DNA from 3 places in the Xanthomonas hortorum pv. pelargonii genome. Region 2 is predicted to be linked to each of the others. Evidence: predicted binding sites of a transcription regulator. Region 2 holds the regulator's gene; each other region holds the start of a gene.
What was found. The regulator FliA, encoded in region 2, starts transcription of late flagellar genes. The targets are predictions, from matches to a motif close to TAAAGTTTNNCNNNCNNNGGCCGATAA.
Positions count from the first base shown of each region.

Region 1 (7,173 bases), 1.9 Mb from region 2:
CTCGTCCAGCACCGTGGAGGTTGGCGCGCGCTGCGCGTCGACAATAGGGATGGTCAGCGAATAGCCCTTGAGCGGATACACCGGCAGATGCATGCCGAGCGAGAGCAGCAGGTCGGCCGAATAACTGCCCAGCGCCAGCACATAGCGGTCGGCGGTTTCGAGACGGCCATCGATCTGCACGCCGGTGACGGTGCGGCCGTCGTGCTGCAGATGCTCGATCTGCTGCCCGTAGCGGAATTGCACACCGGATTGCGCGGCCAGCGCAGCCAGGCGCTGGGTGAACAGCCGGCAGTCGCCGGTCTGGTCTTCGGGCAGGCGCAGTGCACCGGCCATCTGCGCACCGCCACCGGCCAGGCCGGGTTCGAATTGGGCGATCTGCGCGGGTGTCAGCAACTCGTACGGCACGCCGTACTGGGCCAGCACTTCGATGTCCTGCGCGGCGGCATCCAGCTGTTGCTGGGTGCGGAACAACTGGGTGGTGCCGAGTTGGCGGCCTTCGAATTCCAGCCCGGTGCTGGCGCGCAGTTCATTGAGGCAATCACGACTGTAGTCGGACATGCGCACCATGCGCGCCTTGTTCACCGCATAGCGCTCGGCGGTGCAGTTGCGCAGCATCTGGGTCAGCCAGGCCAGCTGGCGCAGATCGCGGGTGGGCCGGATCGACAACGGCGCGTGCTGGGCGAACAACCACTTCATCGCCTTGCCCGGCACGCCAGGGGCGGCCCAGGGCGAGGTGTAGCCGAACGACAGCTGGCCCGCGTTGCCGTAGCTGGTTTCCAGCGCCGAGGCCGGCTGGCGGTCCACCACGGTGACCTCGCAGCCGGACTGCGCCAGATACCAGGCGGTGGTGGTGCCGATGACGCCGCTACCGAGAATGAGCACCCGCATGTCGTTCTCCTGGAAAGGGTATTCCCCCACAACCACGCGCCGAGGGAGACAGTTAGACGCAGTATATTGCGAGCCAGGCAGTGCCGTTTCTGGAATCGGCGCTACTTCGCAGTGAAATTTCCTGCCAAATCTGTAGGGAGACAGACCTCATGGCCACCCGTGTGCGCGAGCTGGACAAGATCGACCGCAAGATTCTGCGCATCCTGCAGCAGGAGGGGCGGATTTCCTTCACCGACCTGGGCGAACGGGTGGGCTTGTCGACCACGCCCTGCACCGAACGGGTACGCCGGCTGGAGCGCGATGGCGCCATCACCGGCTATTACGCGCGGCTGGACCCGCACATGCTCAAGGCCAGCCTGCTGGTATTCGTGGAGATCAGCCTGGCCTACAAGTCCGGCGACATCTTCGAAGAGTTCCGCCGCGCCGCGCTCAAGCTGCCCAACGTGCTGGAATGCCATCTGGTCTCGGGCGATTTCGATTACCTGCTCAAGGCGCGCATCAGCGAGATGGCGTCCTATCGCAAGCTGCTCGGCAGCACCTTGTTGACCTTGCCGCATGTACGCGAGTCCAAGAGCTACATCGTGATGGAAGAGGTCAAGGAGACGTTGGCGTTGCCGATTGCGGATTGAGGCGGGGATTGGGGATTGGGGATTCGTGGTCGGCGACGCAGCGAAGCTTGGGACGGCGGTTGGATGGAGACCGATCTGATTGCTGCGGATCAGACATCGACTGCTGCCGGATGTCAGCGCACCACGCGCATGCCGTCGCCGGCAGGAACCGCGTCGTAATAACGCCCGGTCTTGGTGTCCAGCACCCGGTTGGCGCCGGCTGGCTGCATGCCTTGCAGCAAGCGGCCATTGCGGTCGTAGACCATCGGCGCGCTGGCAGGCAACACCTGGCTACCGGCCAGAGCCACCGGTGTCTGTGCCGGGCCACGGGTGGGGATGGTCGGCGCGGACGGGCGCTGACCGAGCTGAGACGGCACCGGACTGGTGCCTGGCGCTGGTTGCACTGCGCGCGGCGCGGTCAGCGTGGGCTGAGCCGGAGCCGGCGTGGTGATCGGCTGCAAGGTGTTGGACGAGCGCGTGGTAGTGGCCGATTGCGCCAGCGCCGCGCCGGCAATCGCCAGCAGGCCGCACAGCAGCAGGCCGCGCGTTGAAGAATGGATCGCCATGACGGGCACCGTGACTGGTTTGAGGGGTACTGATTGGGTGGGGGCGCCGATGTGTCGCGGCAATGCATGGGATTGGCTAGGGGATGAACGCGTTCGCGAGGTGATTGCAGTGCGAAGAGTCCCTTCTCCCATCGGGAGAAGGTGGCGCGCAGCGCCGGATGAGGGTACGTGCGAAGCCTCGTGTTCTCACCTACCCGATGTGGCTTCGCCCCGTACCCTCACCCCAACCCCTCTCCCGGAGGGAGAGGGGCTTACTCGTCTCCGGTGGCGCGTAGCGCGGGAGAGGGGCTTCGTCCCCGCAAGCTTGAACCACGCCGCCAACGCCCACATCACGGGTGCAGACGCGGCACACCGCCAGCGCGCGCATGCGAGAGCCTTCATGAGCCAGTTCGATCTGACACCGCCCTCCCCCGCCCAGTGCGATGCCCTGATCGCCGGGCTCAGCGACGAGGAACAGCGCGTGCTGCTGCAGCACGGCACCGAGGCGCCGTTCTGCGGGGTGTTCCTGGACAACAAGCTGGAGGGCGTCTACACCTGCCGCCTGTGCGGGCTGCCGCTGTTCCGTTCCAGCGCAAAGTTCGAATCCGGCACCGGCTGGCCGAGCTTCTTCGCCCCGTACGACGCCGCCCATGTGCGCGAGATCCGCGACATCAGCTACGGCATGATCCGCACCGAGATCGTCTGCGCGCGCTGCGACAGCCACCTCGGCCACGTGTTCCCCGACGGCCCGCCGCCGACCGGCGAACGGCATTGCCTCAACTCGGTCTCGCTGGGCTTCACCGAAGATGGCCACGCACTGCCGAACCCGCTGCAACGCGACGGTGCCGAGGCGCAACCGGCCTGACCTGGCGAGGCCGCCCAGAAAGCAGTGGCGACCCACTCAGAGCGACTCACAGAACTACAGCGCAATCGTCAGGCGGGCGCGGTCGGCGCTCGGATCGGCATGCACGGTTCATTTCGGTTCCTGTGCGCCGTCCGCACCCACCTGACGGCCGCTCGCTACGTTCTGTTATCCGCTCTTACTGCCCACACCATTGCTCGCTGTAGTGCTAGAAACTGCCACGACAATGACGCTCGACGCTCGGCGGCGGGTCATCCGGGACGTGGTGCAGACGCTGAAGTTTGCTGCCGAGCGCAACCTGCGCATCAAGTCCGCCGATGCTGGTGCCACCGCCAATGCAGAGGCCGCTTGCTGCAATGCGCTGTCTCGACGCGCACAGCAATCGATGCAGATCGCAAGCCCAACCAGGCAGACCTTTTCATCACAAGCCCCACTGCGGTGAACGCCTTGCCGCAGTAAGCGCGATGCCGCTGATCGCCCTATGTGAAGCCGTCATCGCACCACCCGATCGTTCAGTTACAGCGCACACCTTCACGCCGTGCACTTCAAGAATCCGCCGCGCGCGCCGAAACAATAGCAACCCTGTTTGCTTTTGGCTGCGCCATGCTCATCATCATCGGCTTCATCGTCGTCATCGTCAGTGTCCTCGGCGGCTATGTGCTGTCGCACGGAAAGCTGGGCGCGTTGTGGCAGCCGTACGAGCTGTTGATCATCGGCGGCGCGGCGTTGGGCGCGTTTCTGGTCAGCACGCCGGGCAAGATCGTCAAGGAAACCTTCAGTAGTGTCCTGGGCGTGTTCAAGGGCCCGCAGTACAAGTCCGAGGACTACAAGGACACCCTGAGCCTGGTCTACGAACTGTTGAACAAGGCCCGCCGCGACGGCTTCATGGCCCTGGAAGATCACGTCGAAAAACCGCAGGACAGCACCATCTTCGGCAACTATCCCAAGGTGGTGGCCGACCATCACCTGCTGGACTTCATCACCGACTGCCTGCGCCTGATGATCGGCAGCAATATCGAGCCGCACGAGCTGGAGCCGCTGCTCGAACTGGAACTGGAAAAGCACCACCACGAGGCGATGGCGCCCTCGCATGCCTTGAGCAAGGTCTCCGACGGCCTGCCCGGCTTCGGTATCGTGGCCGCCGTGCTCGGCATCGTGATCACCATGGGCTCGATCGGTGGCCCGATCGAAGAGATCGGCCACCACGTCGGTGCCGCACTGGTCGGTACCTTCCTCGGCATCCTGCTGGCGTATGGCTTCGTGGCGCCGTTGTCGGCGGCGATGGAAGCGCGTGCCGATCAGGACGGGCGCATCTACGAGGCGGTCAAGACCGCGCTGCTGGCCTGCCTGCGCGGCTACAACCCGAAGATTGCGCTGGAATTCGCGCGCAAGACGCTGCCCTCCAACGTGCGTCCGAGCTTTGCGGATTTCGAAACGCACCTGAAGACGATCAAGTAGGGCCGCAGTCATGGCCGAGGGCAAATCCACCGTCGTCATCCGACGTGTCAAGAAGGTGCAGGGCGGCGGCCATCATGGCGGCGCCTGGAAAGTGGCGTTTGCCGACTTCGTGACCGCGATGATGGCCTTCTTCCTGGTGCTGTGGCTGATGGCCGCCACCACCAAGGAGCAGCGCGCGGCGATCTCGGAATACTTCCGCAATCCCAGCCCGTTGTCGGGCAAGTCGCTGGCGCCTTCGCCGGGCATGAACGGGCCGGGCGGTGCCAGCACCTCGATGATCAAGCTCGGCGGCACCGCCGACATGGCCAAGGGGCAGAAGGACGAAATGGGCCGCAAGCGCGACAACGCTGCGGATACCACCGAAGACAGCCGCGCCAAGGACAAGAAGCGCCTGGAAGCGCTGATGCAGGACCTGAAGGAAGCCATCGACAAGAGCCAGGCGCTGGAGCCGTTCAAGGACCAGTTGCTGCTCGACCTCACGCCCGATGGCCTGCGCATCCAGATCGTGGACAAGCAGAACCGCCCGATGTTCGACATCGGCCGCGATCAGCTCAAGCCGTACACGGTGGACATCCTGCGCGAGCTGTCCAGCTTCATCAATCAGGTGCCCAACCACATCAGCATCACCGGCCACACCGACACCACCGCCTACAGCAGCGATGCCGGTTACACCAACTGGGAACTCAGTGCCGACCGCGCCAATGCCGCGCGCCGTGCGCTGGTGGGCGGCGGCATGGCCGATGCCAAGGTCACCCGTGTGGTGGGCTTGTCCTCGTCGGTGCTGTTCGACAAGACCAACCCGCAGAATCCGATCAACCGCCGCATCAGCATCGTGGTGATGACCCAGGACGCCGAGCAGACCGCGTTGGCCGGCGCCGGCCAGGGCGTGGCGCTAGGTAAATCCACCCACGATGCCGACACCCATGTGCCGGATCTGAGTGCGGCGGCGGCCACCGGGACTGCTTCTGTGGGCACGCCGGCTGCGGTGCCTGCTGCGGGTAAGGCGGCGAGTGTATCGGTGGGTCCGGGTGCGGCGGCAGCGGCGCCAACCGCAACCGGCACACCGGCTGCGGCAGCGACCACGGCCACTGGCGCAGCGCCGGCTGCACCGCGCATCTCCACACGTACCCAGGTCGCCTCGGCTGCCGCGCTGGCCAAGGCTGCCGAGGCCGCTGTGGCTGCGGCGCCGCGCACTGCGGTCAGCACTGCGCCCGAGCAGCGCTGACCGCGTTGCGCGACACCTGGCAGCAGGTGTCAGGTGGCTGAAGACGGCGCGCTGTCTTGCATGCAGCTGCTGACCAGGATCCGCGCCGCGCACCGCTGCAAGCGAGACGCGCCGGTGTTGCTGAGAGCGTCTGAAAACGCCTCCCCAGGAGTTGTGAGATGGCTGCGGGCGGCGCGTCGTCTTACATACCGATCCTGACAGGCCTCCGCGCCGCCTGACGGTGAGCGCACCCGCTGTGTCAGCCCCTTCAGGCTGTCCCAGACCCCGGCATTAGCTGACTCCATCACGCGACCGGATCGATCGATGCATCGGCCCGGAAGGCCGCCGTTGACGGGCCTGACGGCGTCGAGCAAGCCGGGTCACGCACAAGCGCCTAGAATGGCCGGCCATTCCCAGCGTCGAGAACACCGTGTCCCGCAATTCAAAGGCCAAGCGCGACAAGCGCAAGAAGCAGCTCCCCAAGCGTCCGATCGTCCGTCTGGACCAGGCGCCACAGGTCACCAACCACGCCGTGCTGCAGGATGCCGATGGTCGCGTGGTCGCTGCGATCGGTCTGCAGGGTGGCAGCGAGTGGATGCTGTCGATCGGCGGCCAGACCATGGGCAGCGCCGACAACCCGGTCCCGATGCTGGCCATGCTCAAGCACCTGGCCAACCTGCAGGAAGCCGAAGGCAAGACCATCTCGCTGGAATATTCGACCCAGCTGCAGCAGATGATCGACGACCTGGCCGCCGAAGACGGCAAGACCGCCGAGGAATACCTGACCACGCTGGTGGCCGAATTCCAAAACGCCGATGCCGATGAAGACGGCGATGACGCTGCAGAAGACGCAGCCGCCGACGCCGGCACCGACGCCGTTGCGGAAGATGCGGCTGGCGACGACGCTGCCAGCGACGACGACAGCGCGGCAGGAAGACGCAGACGCCAGCGATGCCGCAACCGACGACGCCGACGGCGAGACGGCCGGCAAGAAGCCGAAGAAATCCAAGAAGGCCTGACCCGGCCGATGGCCGTCTACGTCGACGATGCGGTGCATCTGTGGCGCGAGCAGCGCTGGGCGCACCTGCTCGGCGATACGCTGGACGAACTGCATGCGATGGCGGCGCGGCTGGGCATTCCCCGCCGCGCCTTCCAGAACAAACTCAGCGGCGCGCACTACGACGTGCCGGCACCGTTACGCATCGAGGCGATCGCGCTCGGTGCCATCGCCATCTCCCGTCACACCGATCGCGTACTGCTCAAGGCCTTGATCGCCAACGCGCGTGCGCAGGCGCTGGGCGAGGTGCCGTGAAGCGGGGATTGGGGAATCGGGAGTGGGGATTCGCAACGGCGGTGGCTGCGGCCTGATCGGCGGCGTGCTTGAGTAGCCCCACCTGCGTGCGATGACCCTGTCCCGGTAATGCCTGTCGCGCGCAGGCACGCTCCTACGTGACAGATGTTCTGACCTGGAGGTCTTCTTCCATTTCCAAACGGCATGCCTCTGTAGGAGCGCGCTTGCGCGCGAGAGGCTGTCCCGTTAACGCCCCATCGCGCGCCAGCGCGCTCCTACGTGGCAGTCGGTGGGCCGTTAAATGCCTGCGCCAGACC
Region 1 covers NZ_CP098604.1:1,645,523-1,652,695, forward strand. The annotation lists gene NDY25_RS07325 (D-amino acid dehydrogenase) at 1-888, opposite strand, end outside; gene NDY25_RS07330 (Lrp/AsnC ligand binding domain-containing protein) at 1,038-1,517, shown strand; gene NDY25_RS07335 (hypothetical protein) at 1,631-2,062, opposite strand; gene msrB (peptide-methionine (R)-S-oxide reductase MsrB) at 2,442-2,906, shown strand; RNA gene NDY25_RS07345 (sX9 sRNA) at 3,006-3,077, shown strand; gene NDY25_RS07350 (hypothetical protein) at 3,130-3,345, shown strand; gene motA (flagellar motor stator protein MotA) at 3,507-4,361, shown strand; gene motB (flagellar motor protein MotB) at 4,372-5,586, shown strand; partial or broken gene NDY25_RS22930 (hypothetical protein) at 5,996-6,584, shown strand; gene NDY25_RS07365 (DUF4031 domain-containing protein) at 6,593-6,877, shown strand.
Region 1: motA (flagellar motor stator protein MotA) is a predicted target of FliA. The motif match lies at 3,449-3,475, and genes of this name have one in related genera.

Region 2 (7,173 bases):
TGGCATCGAACTGCGCGATCAGCGAGGCCGGCGCATGCGGCACGGTTTCGCCCGAGCCCATCGCATCGAGCATCGCCTGCAGATAATCCAGCGACTGCTGCGCGGCATCGAAGTGATGCGCCTGCAACACCGCCTGGCCGGAGCGCGCCATGCCGAGGGTTTCTTCAGCGGCGTGGCACAGCTCCACCATGGGCTTGATCGCCAGAAAGCCGGCGCCGCCCTTGAGCGTGTGGAAACCGCGGAACACCGCGTTGAGCTGGTCGGCTTCGTCCGGTGCCTGTTCCAGCGCGACCAGCTGTTCGCCGAGGCGATCCAGGATTTCCTGGGCCTCGACGATGAAATCGGCAGCAATATCGTCTGGAACAGCACTCATGGTTACAACCCCAATCCGGACAGCAGGTCATCGGCGTCGTCCTGCGACACCGCGTGACGGTCCAGGCCCTTGACTGCAGGACCGGCAAGACCGCCGTCGTCTTTCTTCGGCTCGGTGCTCTTTGGCGGCAGGCCGAGTGCGCCGAAGCCTTCGTGCACGCGCCGCACGATGCCGGCCACGCGCCGGATGATCTGCCCGCTCAGGTCCTGGTAGCTTTGCGCCAGCGACAGTTCGGTCAGGTTGTGGCGCATCTTGTCCATCAGCGCGCCCTGGTCCTGATTCAGACCACCGTCGCGCAGCTGGTTGGCCAGCTCACGGCATTCTTCGACCAGATCCAGCGTGCGATGGCTGGCCTTTTCGGTCATTTCCACCACGTGGTCCAGGCGCGAACACGCATCGTCCAGTTCGCCGGCTTCTTCGGGCACGGTGGGCAGTTCGCCCAGCGCCTGACCGAGTTCGCGTGCGAGCCGGCTCAGGCCCTGCATCATCGGACGGGTGCGCAAGGCGGCGAGGTGGTCGACCTCGCGCTTCCAGGCGGCTTCGTCACCGCTTTCCAGTGCATCGAGCGCGCCTTGCAGGCGGTCGATCAAGGCAGCGCGTTCGGCATTGGTTTCCACGGTGGCGTTCATCAGGCGGTCGCCGCCAGACGTTCGAACACCTTGCCCAGCTTTTCTTCCAGCGTCTGCGCGGTGAACGGCTTGATGATGTAGCCATTCACGCCGCACTGGGCGGCTTCGATGATCTGCTCGCGCTTTGCTTCGGCGGTCACCATCATCACCGGCAGGTGCTTGAGCTTGGCGTCGGCGCGGATGTTGCGCAGCAGGTCGATGCCGGTCATGCCGGGCATGTTCCAGTCGGTGACCACGAAATCGAACGGGCCGGCCCGCAATGCAGCCAGTGCGCTGTTGCCGTCTTCGGCCTCTGCGGTATTGGTGAAGCCAAGATCGCCCAACAGATTCTTGACGATACGTCGCATCGTCGAGAAGTCGTCCACGATCAAAATCCGCATGTTCTTGTTCACATCAAGCTCCTAACACTAAAAAATACGCGAAAAAATCATTCGTCAATTTCGACACCGGCATCGGCCAGTTCGAAGACCTTGAGGCGGCCGCGCAGACGCACCACGGCCTGGCCGTGGATCTGGCAGACGCGCGATTCGCTGACACCGAGCACGGCGCCGATTTCCTTCAGGTTCAATTCCTGTTCGTAGTACAGCGACAGCACCAGCTGCTCGCGCTCGGGCAACTGGCCGATGGCCTTGCCCAGCTCGCGGCCGAACTCGCCACGCTCCATCATCTGCTGCGGGTTGGGGCCACCCTTGGCGGTGGTGTCCAGCTCGCCGTGATCTTCGATCCGCGACTCCAGGCTCAGCACCTGGCCGCGGGCGGCGTCTTCCATCAGACGCAGGTAATCGGGCAACGGCATTTCCATCGCGGCAGCCACTTCGGTGGCGGCGGCGGCGCGGCCGGTGTTCTGTTCGATCTTGCGCACGGCGGCGGCAGCGTCGCGGGCACGGCGGTGGACTGAACGCGGCACCCAGTCGCCTCTGCGAATCTCGTCGATCATCGAGCCGCGGATACGGATCGAGGCATAGGTTTCGAACGAGGCGCCCTGCTCGGAGTCGTAACTGCGCGAGGCTTCGATCAGGCCGATCATGCCGGCCTGGATCAGGTCGTCCACTTCCACGCTCGCCGGCAGGCGCGCGGCCAGATGGTGGGCGATGCGGCGCACCAGATCGGCGTGTTGGGTGACGATGTCGTTGGCGTTGTTGCGTTGCACTGCACGGTACTGCGCGGTGGCCGTCGTTGCGGTTGCGGTAGCGGTGCTCATGCGGCGACCCCCCGTTGGATGATGCGTTCGACAAAGAACTCGACGTTGCCGCGTGGCACGGTGGGGGCCTGCCAGCGCGAGGTACGCCGCGCGATTTCTGCGATGGCCAGCGCCGAGGGGCTGGCGGGGTAGGCCTTGATGACCGGTTGCTGGCGCTGTACCGACAAACGCAACCAGTCGTCCTGGGGCACGTGGCCGAGGTAGTTCAGCGACACGTCGCCGAGGAATTTTTCGCAGACCCGCGACAGCTTGTCGTACAGCAGGCGGCCTTCGTTGGGGTCGCGCACCATGTTGGCGATGATCTGCAAACGGTCCACGCCGCGTTCGCGCGAGAGCACCTTGATCAGCGCGTAGGCGTCGGTGATCGAGGCCGGTTCGTCGCAGACCACCACCACGGTGTCCTGGGCGGCCTGGCAGAAGGTCAGCACGCTGTCGGTAATGCCGGCGGCGGTGTCGATGACCATCACGTCCAGGTCGCGTTCCAGTTCGGAGAACACGTTGACCAGGCCGATGTGCTGGGCCGGAGCCATTTCGGCCATGTGGCGGCGACCGGAGGCGGCCGGGACCACCAACACGCCACCGGGGCCTTCGATGATCACTTCGTCCAGCGTGCAGCGGCCGGCGATCAGGTCGGCCAGGGTGTACTTGGGCGAGAGTCCCAAGACCACGTCCAGGTTGGCCAGGCCAAGGTCGGCGTCCAGCAGCAGGGTGCGCTTGCCCATCTCGGCAAGGGCCACGGCCAGGTTGGCGGAGATGTTGGTTTTACCCACGCCGCCCTTGCCACCGGTCACGGCAATGGTGCGCACCGGGCCCAGGGGCTCGGGACGGGTCGCCGTCAGGGGGAAGGCGTTGGTCAGCTTGGCGTATTCACGCGACTGCATGGTTGTGCTCCGGAGTACAGGGCTTATCGGCAGCGCGCCGCAAATCTTCAAGGCGAAGAACGAGACTGGCGGCATTGGCGCGGTGCAGGTCGTCGGGGACCCGCTGTCCGTCAGTCACCCAGGTGATGGGCATTTGGTGGTCGACCACCACCGACAAGGCGCTGCCGAAGCGGCCGGTCTCGTCGAGTTTGGTCAGCACCACGCCTTGGGGTTTGGCGTGGGCGAAGCGGCGTACGACCTCGTCGAGGTCGGAAAAATGGGCGTTGGCCGGCAGCACCAGCAGCGAGGTGACCTGGTGCGCGGCGCGCAGCCAGTTCAGCTGTGCGGCCAGGGCGCGGTCGCGCTGGCCCATGCCAGCGGTGTCGATCAACACCAGCTTGTAGTCGCGCAGGCGCTCGAGCAGTTCCAGCAGGCTCTCGGCGCTGTCGGCCTCGTGCACCGCGATGCCGAGCTGACGGCCGTAGCTGTGCAGCTGCTCGCGGCCGCCGACGCGCTGGGTGTCGGTGGTGACCAGGGCCACGTCGCGCGGGGCGTGCTGGGCGGCGAAGCGCTGGGCGAGCTTGGCGATGGTGGTGGTCTTGCCGGCACCGGTCGGGCCGACCAGGGCGATCACGCCGCCGCGTTCCAGCGGGTCGATCGGAGCCACCGGCAGACGCTTGGACAGCAGGCCCAGCATCAGCCCGCGGCCGCGGTGCAATTCGGTATCGGCCGGGATCTGCAGGGCCACATCGCGGATCAGACCGGCATCGAAGCCGTAGTCGTCCATCAGCTCCAGGGCCTGCGCACGCACCGGGGAGCCACGCAGGCGCTCGTCGGTGAGACGGTTCATTTCGCGCTCGATCATCTGACGCATCAGCGCCAGCTCACCGCGCAGCTGCTTGAGTTCTTCGTCGTTCTGCGGCACCGGGGCGGCGGCGACCGGCACCGCAGCCAGGGCGACCGGGGCGGCCACCAGCGGCGGCAACGCGGCCGGCGGCAGGATCTGCGGCAGCGCGTCGTCCATGTCGAAGCCGTCGTCGTCCTGCTCGTCGTCGTCCTGCCCGTAAGAGGCGTGCGTGGCGAGCGCGGCGGCCATGATCGGCGTGCGTGCCTGCACCGGGGCAGCGTGCACTGGAGCCTGTACCGGTGCGGTGGTCAGGAAGTCGGCGAACAGCTGTTCCGGCACTGCCGACAGCGCATGTTCCTGGCGCGGTGCGGCGGCAACCGCAACGGCGTGGGCCAGTGCCTGGGCGGCGGCCGACGGGGCGGCGGCAGTGCGCACCGGTGCGGCGACCGGCGCCGAGCGCGGCACGTTGACCGGCTGGCGCAGCGCCATCGCGGCGATCATGTCGTCTGCGGCGCTGGCAACGCGCTGACGCTGGTTGCTGCCGGTGTCGCCGGCCGGCTTCAGCGGGGCGTGGAACGGCGCGGCTGGCTTGGCCGGGGCCTGCTGGACCGGCGCCTGTTCGATCTGTGCCGCAGCCGCCGGAGTCTCGGAGCGCGCGGTTTCCAGGGCGCGCTGCACGAGTTCTTCGTCGTAGTTGCTGGCAGCGACGATCTCGATGCCTTCGGCGGTACGGCGGTTGGACAGGATCACTGCGTCCGGGCCGTGTTCTTCACGCACCATGCGGAATGCGGTGCGCATGTCCGGGGCAACGAAGCGTTTGATTTTCATGCGAAGTGCCTCCAGGAACGGGACCCGCCGGACGCCGGACGGGTGCGCGATGAATGTGGGTGTGTTGCCAGCGTCATGAGTTGCCTGTCCCGTTCGGTTGTTCCAAGTGCTGCTGCTCGCCCCGCAGCGATCAAGCTGACTGCGGTCTCGCCAGAGCTAATGCACGCGGCGTGCCAAAACGCGGTGCCGGGGTTCCGGCGCGGGGATCTGGAGGGTTGGGACAGGCTGGAGCTGTGCGATCGGCGCGGCTGCAAGATTTCAAGTCACTGGTTTGATTGACTTTTCTCTAGGGGCGCGCTGCGTTGGCATCTACTGTGTGAGTGGATGGGCTGGCGGGTGGGAGGTTGAGCCTGGAGCGCCTGGAAAGCCTCGAAACGGCCAGCGTCGTGCAATCGATTGGAGGTTTGGACGAGTGGCGGCTTTCCGACGCGGTGGTCGGTTGCCTGTCTGCAGCTCGAGGACCGGGCGCGGGTGGCTTCGTAGGAGCGCCCTTGGGCGCGACGGGCCGTCCCGGTAGAGCCCGTCGCGCCCGGGTGCGCTCCTACGAGGTGCGTCAGCCTCAGCTGATCGTGCCGACCAGCTTCAGGCGCTTGTCTTCCGGCACTTCGCTATACGCCAATACCGACAGGGTCGGCACGCTATGGCGGACCAGGCGGGCCAGTGCGGCGCGGACCTGGCCGGGTACCAGCACCACGGCCGGTTCGTTGCGGGCTTCCTGCTTGCCGACGCAATCGGCCAGGCTTTGGTGCAGGCGCTCGGCCAGGCCGGGTTCCAGCGCCACGCCGTTGCCGTGGGTGGATTCCTGCAGCACGCGCTCCAGCTGCGGGGCCAGTGTGTAGACCGGCAGCTCGGCCGACATGCCGGCGATTTCCTGCACGATGAAGCGGCCCAGCGAGGTGCGTACCGCAGCGGTGAGGGTGGTGGGGTCCTGGCTGTGCGGGGCATGTTCGACCAGCGCTTCGACGATCTTGCGCAGCTGGCGTACCGGGATGCGTTCGATCAGCAGGTTCTGCAGCACCCGCACCACCACCGACAGCGGCAACGCCTTGGGGGTGAGGTCTTCGACCATCTTCGGCGCGGTCTTGGCCAGGGTCGCCAGCAGTTGCTGCACTTCCTCGTGGCCGAGCAGTTCCGGGGCGTGTTCGCGGATCAGGTGCGACAGGTGGGTGGCGATGACGGTGGCCGGGTCGACCACGGTGTAGCCCATCGATTCGGCATAGGCGCGCTGATGCGGCTGGATCCAGGTGGCGTCCAGGCCGAATGCCGGGTCCTTGCCGGGAATGCCGTCGAGCTGGCCGAGTGCACCGCCCGGGTCCAGCGCCAGTTCGCGGTCGGGATAGATTTCCGCAGTGGCCACCGGCACGCCGTGCACCAGCAGGCGGTAGGCGTTGGCCGACAGCTCCAGGTTGTCGCGGATGTGCACCGGCGGCACCAGAAAGCCGATGTCCTGGGTGAGCTTGCGGCGCACGCCCTTGATGCGCGCCATCAACTCGCCGCCCTGGTTCTTGTCCACCAGCGGGATCAGCCGGTAGCCCACTTCCAGGCCCAGCGGGTCGATCGGGCGCAGCTCGTCCCAGCTCAGTTCCGAGCTGGCCTGGGCGGCGGTGGCCGCAGCGGCCGCCTTCGGGTCGGTGGCAGGGTCGCCGGTCGGCGGGACGACCAGGCTGCGCTTGTACATTTTCCAGGCGATCACGCCCAGGATCAGGCCGAGCGTCAAAAACGCGACGTTCGGCATGCCCGGCACCAGGCCGACCAGGCCCAGGATGGCCGCAGCCACCGCCAACGCGCGGTGCTGGCCGAACACCTGGCTGATCATGGCGCCGCGCATGTCCTGCGCCCGCGAGGCGCGGGTGACCAGCAAGGCCACCGAGGACGACACCAGCAAGGCCGGCAGCTGCGCCACCAAACCGTCACCGATCGACAGCAGGGTGTAGGTGGAGGCCGCATCCACAAAGCTCATGCCGTGCTGGAACATGCCCACCGCCATGCCGCCGATGAGATTGATGAACAAAATCATGATGGCGGCGATGGCGTCGCCGCGGATGAACTTGTTGGCGCCGTCCATCGCGCCGTAGAAGTCGGCTTCCTCGCGCACTTCTTCGCGGCGGGCCTTGGCTTCCTCACGCGTCAGCAAACCGGCGTTGAGGTCGGCGTCGATGGCCATCTGCTTGCCGGGCATGGCGTCGAGGATAAAGCGCGCGGTCACTTCCGACACGCGCCCGGCACCCTTGGTGATGACGACGAAGTTGATGATGGTCAGGATCGCGAACACCACGATGCCCACCGCGTAGTTGCCGCCGATGACGAACTGGCCGAACGCCTCGATGACCTTGCCGGCCGCAGCGTGGCCGTCCTGGCCGTTGATCAGGATCACGCGGCTTGAGGCGACGTTCAGCGCCAGGCGCAGCATCGTGGTCATCAACAGCACGATCGGG
Region 2 covers NZ_CP098604.1:5,004,010-5,011,182, forward strand. The annotation lists gene NDY25_RS21330 (chemotaxis protein CheA) at 1-373, opposite strand, end outside; gene NDY25_RS21335 (protein phosphatase CheZ) at 376-1,002, opposite strand; gene cheY (chemotaxis response regulator CheY) at 1,002-1,394, opposite strand; gene NDY25_RS21345 (RNA polymerase sigma factor FliA) at 1,430-2,203, opposite strand; gene NDY25_RS21350 (MinD/ParA family protein) at 2,200-3,084, opposite strand; gene flhF (flagellar biosynthesis GTPase FlhF) at 3,071-4,738, opposite strand; gene flhA (flagellar biosynthesis protein FlhA) at 5,298-7,173, opposite strand, start outside.

Region 3 (7,173 bases), 2.0 Mb from region 2:
GCACAGACCTATGCCGCCCATGGGGCCGGATTTGCCGACAAAGGGGATTGGCGCCGCGACAACACCTATCGATTGATGCGAGAGGTGGCCAGGACCATTCGGGCGATCAGGCCAGGGGTGGCATTTGGGGTCAGCCCGGCCGGGGTGTGGCGCAATCGTCAGGATGATCCGCTGGGCTCGGACACACAGGCAGGTGCGCCCGCATTCGATACCAGTTACGCCGATACCCGCCGTTGGGTTCGCGAAGAACTCGTGGACTACATCGTGCCGCAGATTTACTGGCCGCTGGCACGCCAGGCAGTGCGCTACGACACCATCGCACGCTGGTGGGCGGACACCGTGCGCGGTCGGCGCGTGCAACTCTATATCGGCATGGCGTTGTACAAGGTCGGCACTGCCAACGCACTGGAGCCGGATTGGACAGTGGACGGCGGTGTGCCCGAGATCGCCCGCCAGCTGGACGTGAATGCATCGCTGCCTGAGGTTGGCGGCTGCATGTTGTTTCGCCACGGATCTCTCGCTGCGGCCCAGACGCAGCAGGTGGTGGACTATCTCAGGCTGCGTTGGCAGAGCCCTTGAAGCGATTGGCAAGATGCCTGTCCAGCCAATGAGGCGACGGAGGGCGCTGACTCTGCTTGCCCCACGCAGGCGTCGGGTCCGGTGCGGGGACGCACCTGTCGGCACGTGCCGCTAATCCGCGCTGATCACCCGGTTCTTGCCGGCCGACTTGGCGTCGTACATGGCGCGGTCGGCGCGGCGGATCACATCGTCCTGGGATTCGTCGAGATGGCGCAATGCCACGCCGCCGCTGAAGCTGATGAACACGCGCACGTCGTCATGCAGCAACGAGCGTTGGGCCAGCGCGCGCTGCAGGCGGATCACCGCCGCGCTGGCTTCGAAGATGGTGGAGTCCGGCAAGAGCAATACGAATTCCTCGCCGCCGAAGCGGGCGATGGCATCGGTGGTGCGCAGCACGGCCTTGGCCACGTCCACGGTATGGCGCAGCGCGGCGTCGCCGCCGGCATGGCCGTGGGTCTCGTTGAGGCGGCGGAAGTCGTCCAGGTCCAGCATCGCCACGCATAGCGGCTGCCCGCTGCGCTGGGTGCGTGCGGCTTCGCGCTGGAACAGTTCTTCGAAACCGCGCCGGTTGAGCGCGCCGGTGAGCTGGTCTTCGCGCACCAGGCCGGCCACGTCCTTGAGTTCCTGTTCGAGCGAGGCGATGCGCTGCTCGGAATCTTCGACCTGGCGTCGGGCCGAGAGCAGTTCGTCGCGTGCGGCCAGTGCCTGCGCCTGCACCCCTGCGGTGTCCTGCAGCAGGTCCTGCAACAGGCGATTGAGGTCGGGAATGCCGCGTGCGTCGCCGATCGCCTGCGAATAACCGGCAACGCGATCATGGTATTCGCCGGTGCTGGTGGCCATGCCATCGAGCCTGTCGACGAACGACACCATCATTTCGCGCATGGCCGTCTTTGAGTCGGTGATGCCTTGCTTGAGCAGGCCTTGCTTGTAGATGACCTCGCGCAAGGTGCCGCGTGCCTGTTCGATCGAGCCGACGTCCAGCGGGCCGGAAATCAGTTGCCGCACCACCGAGATCTGGCCTTGCAGCCAGCTGCGGTCGTCGAGCAGTTCGCCCACGTTCTCCAGCAACAGGTCGAACAGGCCGAGCAACAGGTTCTGTTGCTCGCTGGCATCTTCGGCGCGCAGGCCGATCTGGTGGCTCAGCTCGCGCAGCCGCTGTTCCAGCGTGATCAGTTCATGCCCCGGGCGCCAATGACGCAGCGCCGAGGCCAGTGTCTGCGCCTCTTCGGCCAGCTCCGGGCTGCGTTGCAGCAGCGTGGCCAGTGCGTTGCCCAATGCATGCCGCAACAGATCGCGCAGCTGCTCGGCCTCGGTGCGGCCTTCGGCCAGCGAATCGCCGGTGTCGACGGTGCGGATGTACTTGTCGATCAACTGGCGCAGGCCGCGGCCGTAGCCAGGCCAGTCGCCGGCCGCGTAGGCCGCGCTCAGGCGCACGCCCATGTCGCCGAGTTCGCCGTGCAGGCTGGCGATGCCTTCGGCAAACGACAGCAACAAGGCTTCCGGATGCGACGCATGCGAGAACAGGCGTATCAGCAAGGCAGTGGCGGCGGCAGGATCGTGCGCGCCGGATTTGGTCTTGGCCGGCACCAATTGATGCGCCGCCAGGCCTTGCCCGCCGCTCAGCACTGCCGGCAAGGCCGCAGCCGGGCGCGCGCTGTCCGCCCCGCCCCAGGGCAACAGGCGGCGCAGCCCGCCACGCGGGCGGCTTGGGAGTTCAGGCTGGTCTGCCATGCGCCAGGGTCTCAAAGTCGTAGTGCTATCGCTCGTTATCGGCGCGCAGGCGGGTGGCTTAAGCGGGCCAGACAAGAGTCTGCATGACCAGCATGCGCGCATCGGCCAGGCACGGGCGCGACCAGTGCCGCGCGCGTGCGCATGAACAAGTCATACAAGTGACGGCGGGCGCCGCCGAAAGATCGCGCCTGCGGTGCATTGCAGTGCTGGTGCACCAATAGAGGCACGTCATTGCCCTGCAATGTGCGGCTTATGCCTGCCTGCATGCGCAACCATGCGCAACGGAATGTCGGTTGTCGCAGAAAAGTCAGCACGTATTCACGCATTTTTTATTTGGTCGGGGTGTAGATTCATCTCCAAGGACAACGTGGAGTACGCGCGTCATCCCCGCTCCTCATTCGCAGCAGGTCGCCTGGCCGTAGTGGCAGACGATGGTTTCCGCTTCGCTGTTTTTCCGTCTCCACCCACTTTACGACGGACGTTTAGATGGTTGCCATGATGCCGCTGCACGCTACTACCGCACGCTTAGAGCGAAGCACGATGATCCCTACTCTGAAGAAGAGCGGGCGACCGCGCGATGCACGCGGGCGTTTCATCCGGCACCACGAGCGCCTGCCGGTCTCGTTGGCCGACACGCGTGGTGCGCTGTTCGTGGTGTCGGAGATGGCGGACTTCATCAAGGCCGGCGGTCTGGGCGATGTGGCCGCGGCGCTGCCACGCGCGCTGCGCCACCGTTACGACGTGCGGGTGTTGATCCCCGGCTACCGCGCGGTGCTGGCACGCGCCGGCAAGGTGGAGATCGTCGGCCGGGTGCTGGCGCATGCTGCGCTGCCTGCCTGCGACATCGGCCGCATCGTGCAGTCCGATGGCCTGCCGATCTACATCCTGTTGTCCAAGGAACTGTTCGAACGCGACGGCTCGCCGTATGTGAGCACCAGTGGTTCGGAGTTCGAAGACAACGCGATCCGCTTCGCCACCTTGTCGCATGCCGCCGCGCAGATTGCCGCCGGCCATGCCGGCCTGGGCTGGAAGCCACGCCTGCTGCATTTGAACGACTGGCCGTGCGCGTTGGCGGCGGCGTATGTACGTTGGTCCGGCGGCACCACGCCGTGCCTGTTGACCATCCATAACCTGGCCTATCAGGGCCTGGTGCCGTATTCGATGGCCGCCGCGCTGGGCATTCCCGCCGAGCGGGTGGCCGAGCTGGAGTTCTACGGGCAGATGTCGTTCCTGCGCGGTGGCATCGTGCATGCCGACCACGTCAACACGGTCAGCGTCAGCTATGCCCAGCAGATCACCGGCCCGGCCCAGGGCTGCGGGCTGGACCGCCTGCTGGCCGGTCGCGCGGCCAAGGGCGCGCTCACCGGTATCGTCAACGGCATCGACGCCAGCTGGGATCCGCGCACCGACGCACATCTGGACGTGCATTTCAGCGTGAATCATTGGCAGGGCCGTCAGGCCAACGCCGCGCAGGTGCGCAAGGCGTTCGGGCTGCGCGAAAGCACCGGCCCCTTGTTTGCAGTGGTCTCGCGGCTGGTGCATCAGAAAGGCCTGGACCTGATCTGCGAGGTCGCCCCGCAGATCGTGGCGGCCGGCGGCCAGATCGCGGTGATCGGCGGCGGCGAGCCGGAGATCGAACAGCAGGTGGCCGAGCTGACCCGGCGTTATCCCGGCCAGGTTGGTGCCTTCATCGGTTTCGAAGAAGGCCTGGCGCGGCGCATGTTCGCCGGTGCCGACTTCCTGCTGATGCCCTCGCGCTTCGAGCCCTGCGGGCTGAGCCAGATGTACGCGCAGCGCTTTGGTTGCCTGCCGATCGCGCACGCCACCGGCGGCCTGATCGACACGGTGGATGACGGCGTCACCGGCTTCCTGTTCCAGCAAGCCAGCGTGGAGGCTTTGCGCCGCTGCCTGGAGCGCGCCTTCCGTACCTTCCGCCTGCCCAGCCTGCTGTCGGCGATGCGCCGTGCGGCGATGCTGCGCCCCAGCGGATGGGATGTGGCGGGCAAGAAGTACCTCTCCCTCTACGAACGCACCGCCGCAACTGCGCCCGCGCTTGCGACGGTGTCATGAGCGAACGGCTGGGCGTGCAGGGGCAGGAGGCGGAAGCGACGGCGGTGAGCATGGAAGAGGCGTCCGAAGTCATGCGGAGCCTGCAGGCGCTGGCCGATGGATTGCCCACCGATGCCTTCGCGGTGCTGGGCCCGCGTCTGCAAGCCGACGGCCGCCGCCTGGTGCGTGTGCTGGCGCCCGGCGCCGAGGCGATGGGGCTGATCGATCCACGCGGCAAGTTGTTGGCACGCATGCAGCCCGGCGCGATCGAGGGTGTGTTCGAAGGCATGTTGGCGGTGGAGGGCCCTTACCGGCTGCGCATCGTCTGGCCGGACGTGGTGCAGGAGATCGAAGACCCGTACGCGTTCGCCGCCACGCTGGATGAGTCCGTGCTGCTGCAGATTGCCGCAGGCGATGGCCAGGCGCTGCGCAGCGCCTTGGGTGCGCAGCATCTGCACTGCAACGATGTGCCGGGCGTGCGCTTCGCCGTGTGGGCGCCACACGCGCAACGTGTGGCAGTGGTCGGCGACTTCAACGGCTGGGAGCTGCGGCGGCATCCAATGCGCCAGCGGATCGGTGGCTTCTGGGAGCTGTTCCTGCCGCGCGTGGAAGCCGGTACCCGCTACAAGTACGCCATCACTGCCGCCGACGGCCGCGTGCTGCTCAAGGCGGACCCGGTAGCGCGTCAAAGCGAATTGCCGCCTGCCACGGCCTCGGTGGTACCGGGCGCCGCAGCGTTCGCGTGGACCGATGCTGCCTGGATCGCCGCGCGCGATGCGAGTGCGGCGCCGGCGCCACTGTCGATCTACGAAGTGCACGCCGCCTCCTGGCGCCGCGATGGGCATGACCAGCCGCTGGATTGGCCGGCACTTGCCGCACAACTGATTCCGTATGTGCAGCAGCTGGGCTTCACCCATATCGAGCTGCTGCCGATCACCGAGCATCCGTTCGGTGGCTCGTGGGGCTATCAACCGCTGGGGCTGTATGCGCCGACCGCGCGGCATGGCAGCCCGGATGGGTTTGCCCAATTCGTCGATGCCTGTCATCGCGCCGGCATCGGCGTGATCCTGGATTGGGTCAGCGCGCACTTCCCGGATGACGCACATGGCCTGGCGCAGTTCGATGGCGCCGCCCTGTACGAACATGCCGACCCGCGCGAAGGCATGCATCGCGATTGGAATACGCTGATCTATAACTACGGCCGGCCGGAAGTGACCGCCTACCTGCTGGGCAGCGCGCTGGAGTGGATCGACCACTACCACCTCGATGGTCTGCGCGTGGATGCGGTGGCCTCGATGCTGTACCGCGACTATGGCCGCGCCGAAGGCGAATGGGTGCCCAACGCGCATGGCGGCCGCGAGAATCTGGAAGCCGTCGCTTTCCTGCGCCAGCTCAACAGCGAGATCGCCACGCGCTTTCCCGGTGTGCTGACCATCGCCGAAGAATCCACCGCCTGGCCGGGCGTGACCGCGCCGATCAGTGAAGGCGGCCTGGGCTTTACGCACAAATGGAACATGGGCTGGATGCACGACACGCTGAGCTATATGCAGCGCGATCCGGCCGAGCGCGCGCAGCACCACAGCCAGCTGACCTTCGGACTGGTCTACGCGTTCTCCGAACGCTTCGTGCTGCCGCTCTCGCATGACGAAGTGGTGCATGGCACCGGTGGTCTGCTCGGTCAGATGCCGGGAGATGACTGGCGGCGCTTCGCCAATCTGCGCGCCTATCTGGCGCTGATGTGGGCGCATCCGGGCGACAAACTGCTGTTCATGGGTGCCGAATTCGGCCAATGGCGCGACTGGAATCACGACCAATCGCTGGACTGGCATCTGCTCGATGGCGCCCCGCATCGCGGCGTGCAGCAACTGGTGGGCGATCTCAACGCGGCCTTGCGTCGCGTGCCGGCGTTGTATCGCGGCACCCATCGCGCCGACGGCTTCGACTGGAGCGTGGCCGACGATGCGCGCAACAGCGTGCTGGCCTTCATCCGCCACGATCCCGATGGCGGCGCACCCTTGCTGGCGGTGAGCAACCTCACCCCGCAACCGCACCACGACTATCGCGTTGGTGTGCCGCGTGCCGGCGGCTGGCGCGAAATCCTCAACACCGACAATGCCCATTACGGCGGCAGCAATCTCGGCAACAGCGGTCGTCTTGCGACCGAGCCGATGGGCATGCACGGGCACGCACAACGCCTGCGCCTGACCTTACCGCCGCTGGCCACGATCTATCTGCAAGCGGAGAAATAACGATGAACGAGCGCAACGACACCCTGCCGGCATGGGGCGCATGGCCAGCGGGTGAGGGACAGGTGCGCTTTGCGCTCTGGGCACCCGATGCCAAGGGCGTGGATGTGGTCTTCGACGACGGCGTGCGTCGCGCGCTGCACGCCGGGCAGGATGGGTTTTTCACTGCGCTGATCGACTGCGCCGCCGATGCGCGGTATCGCTACAGCGTCGATGGCGGCGAGCCGGTGCCGGACCCGGCCTCGCGCTGGCAGCCCGAGGGTGTGCATGGTCCCAGCGCCGTGCAGCCCAGCGATGGCTACGCCTGGCACAACACCCAATGGCAGGGACGGCCGTGGGACGAGGCGGTGATCTACGAACTGCACGTCGGCACCTGCGGCGGCTATGCCGGTGTGCAGGCGCAATTGCCGCAGCTGGCGGCAATGGGCATCACCGCGATCGAGCTGATGCCGTTGAGCGCGTTTCCGGGTGCGCATAACTGGGGCTACGACGGCGTGCTGCCGTACGCACCGGTGGAAGCCTATGGCACACCGGACGAATTGAAGGCATTGATCGATGCCGCGCACGG
Region 3 covers NZ_CP098604.1:2,986,161-2,993,333, forward strand. The annotation lists gene NDY25_RS13090 (glycoside hydrolase family 10-like protein) at 1-579, shown strand, start outside; gene NDY25_RS13095 (GGDEF domain-containing protein) at 691-2,310, opposite strand; gene glgA (glycogen synthase GlgA) at 2,797-4,380, shown strand; gene NDY25_RS13105 (1,4-alpha-glucan branching enzyme) at 4,377-6,608, shown strand; gene treZ (malto-oligosyltrehalose trehalohydrolase) at 6,611-7,173, shown strand, end outside.
Region 3: NDY25_RS13095 (GGDEF domain-containing protein) is a predicted target of FliA. The motif match lies at 2,346-2,372, and genes of this name have one in related genera.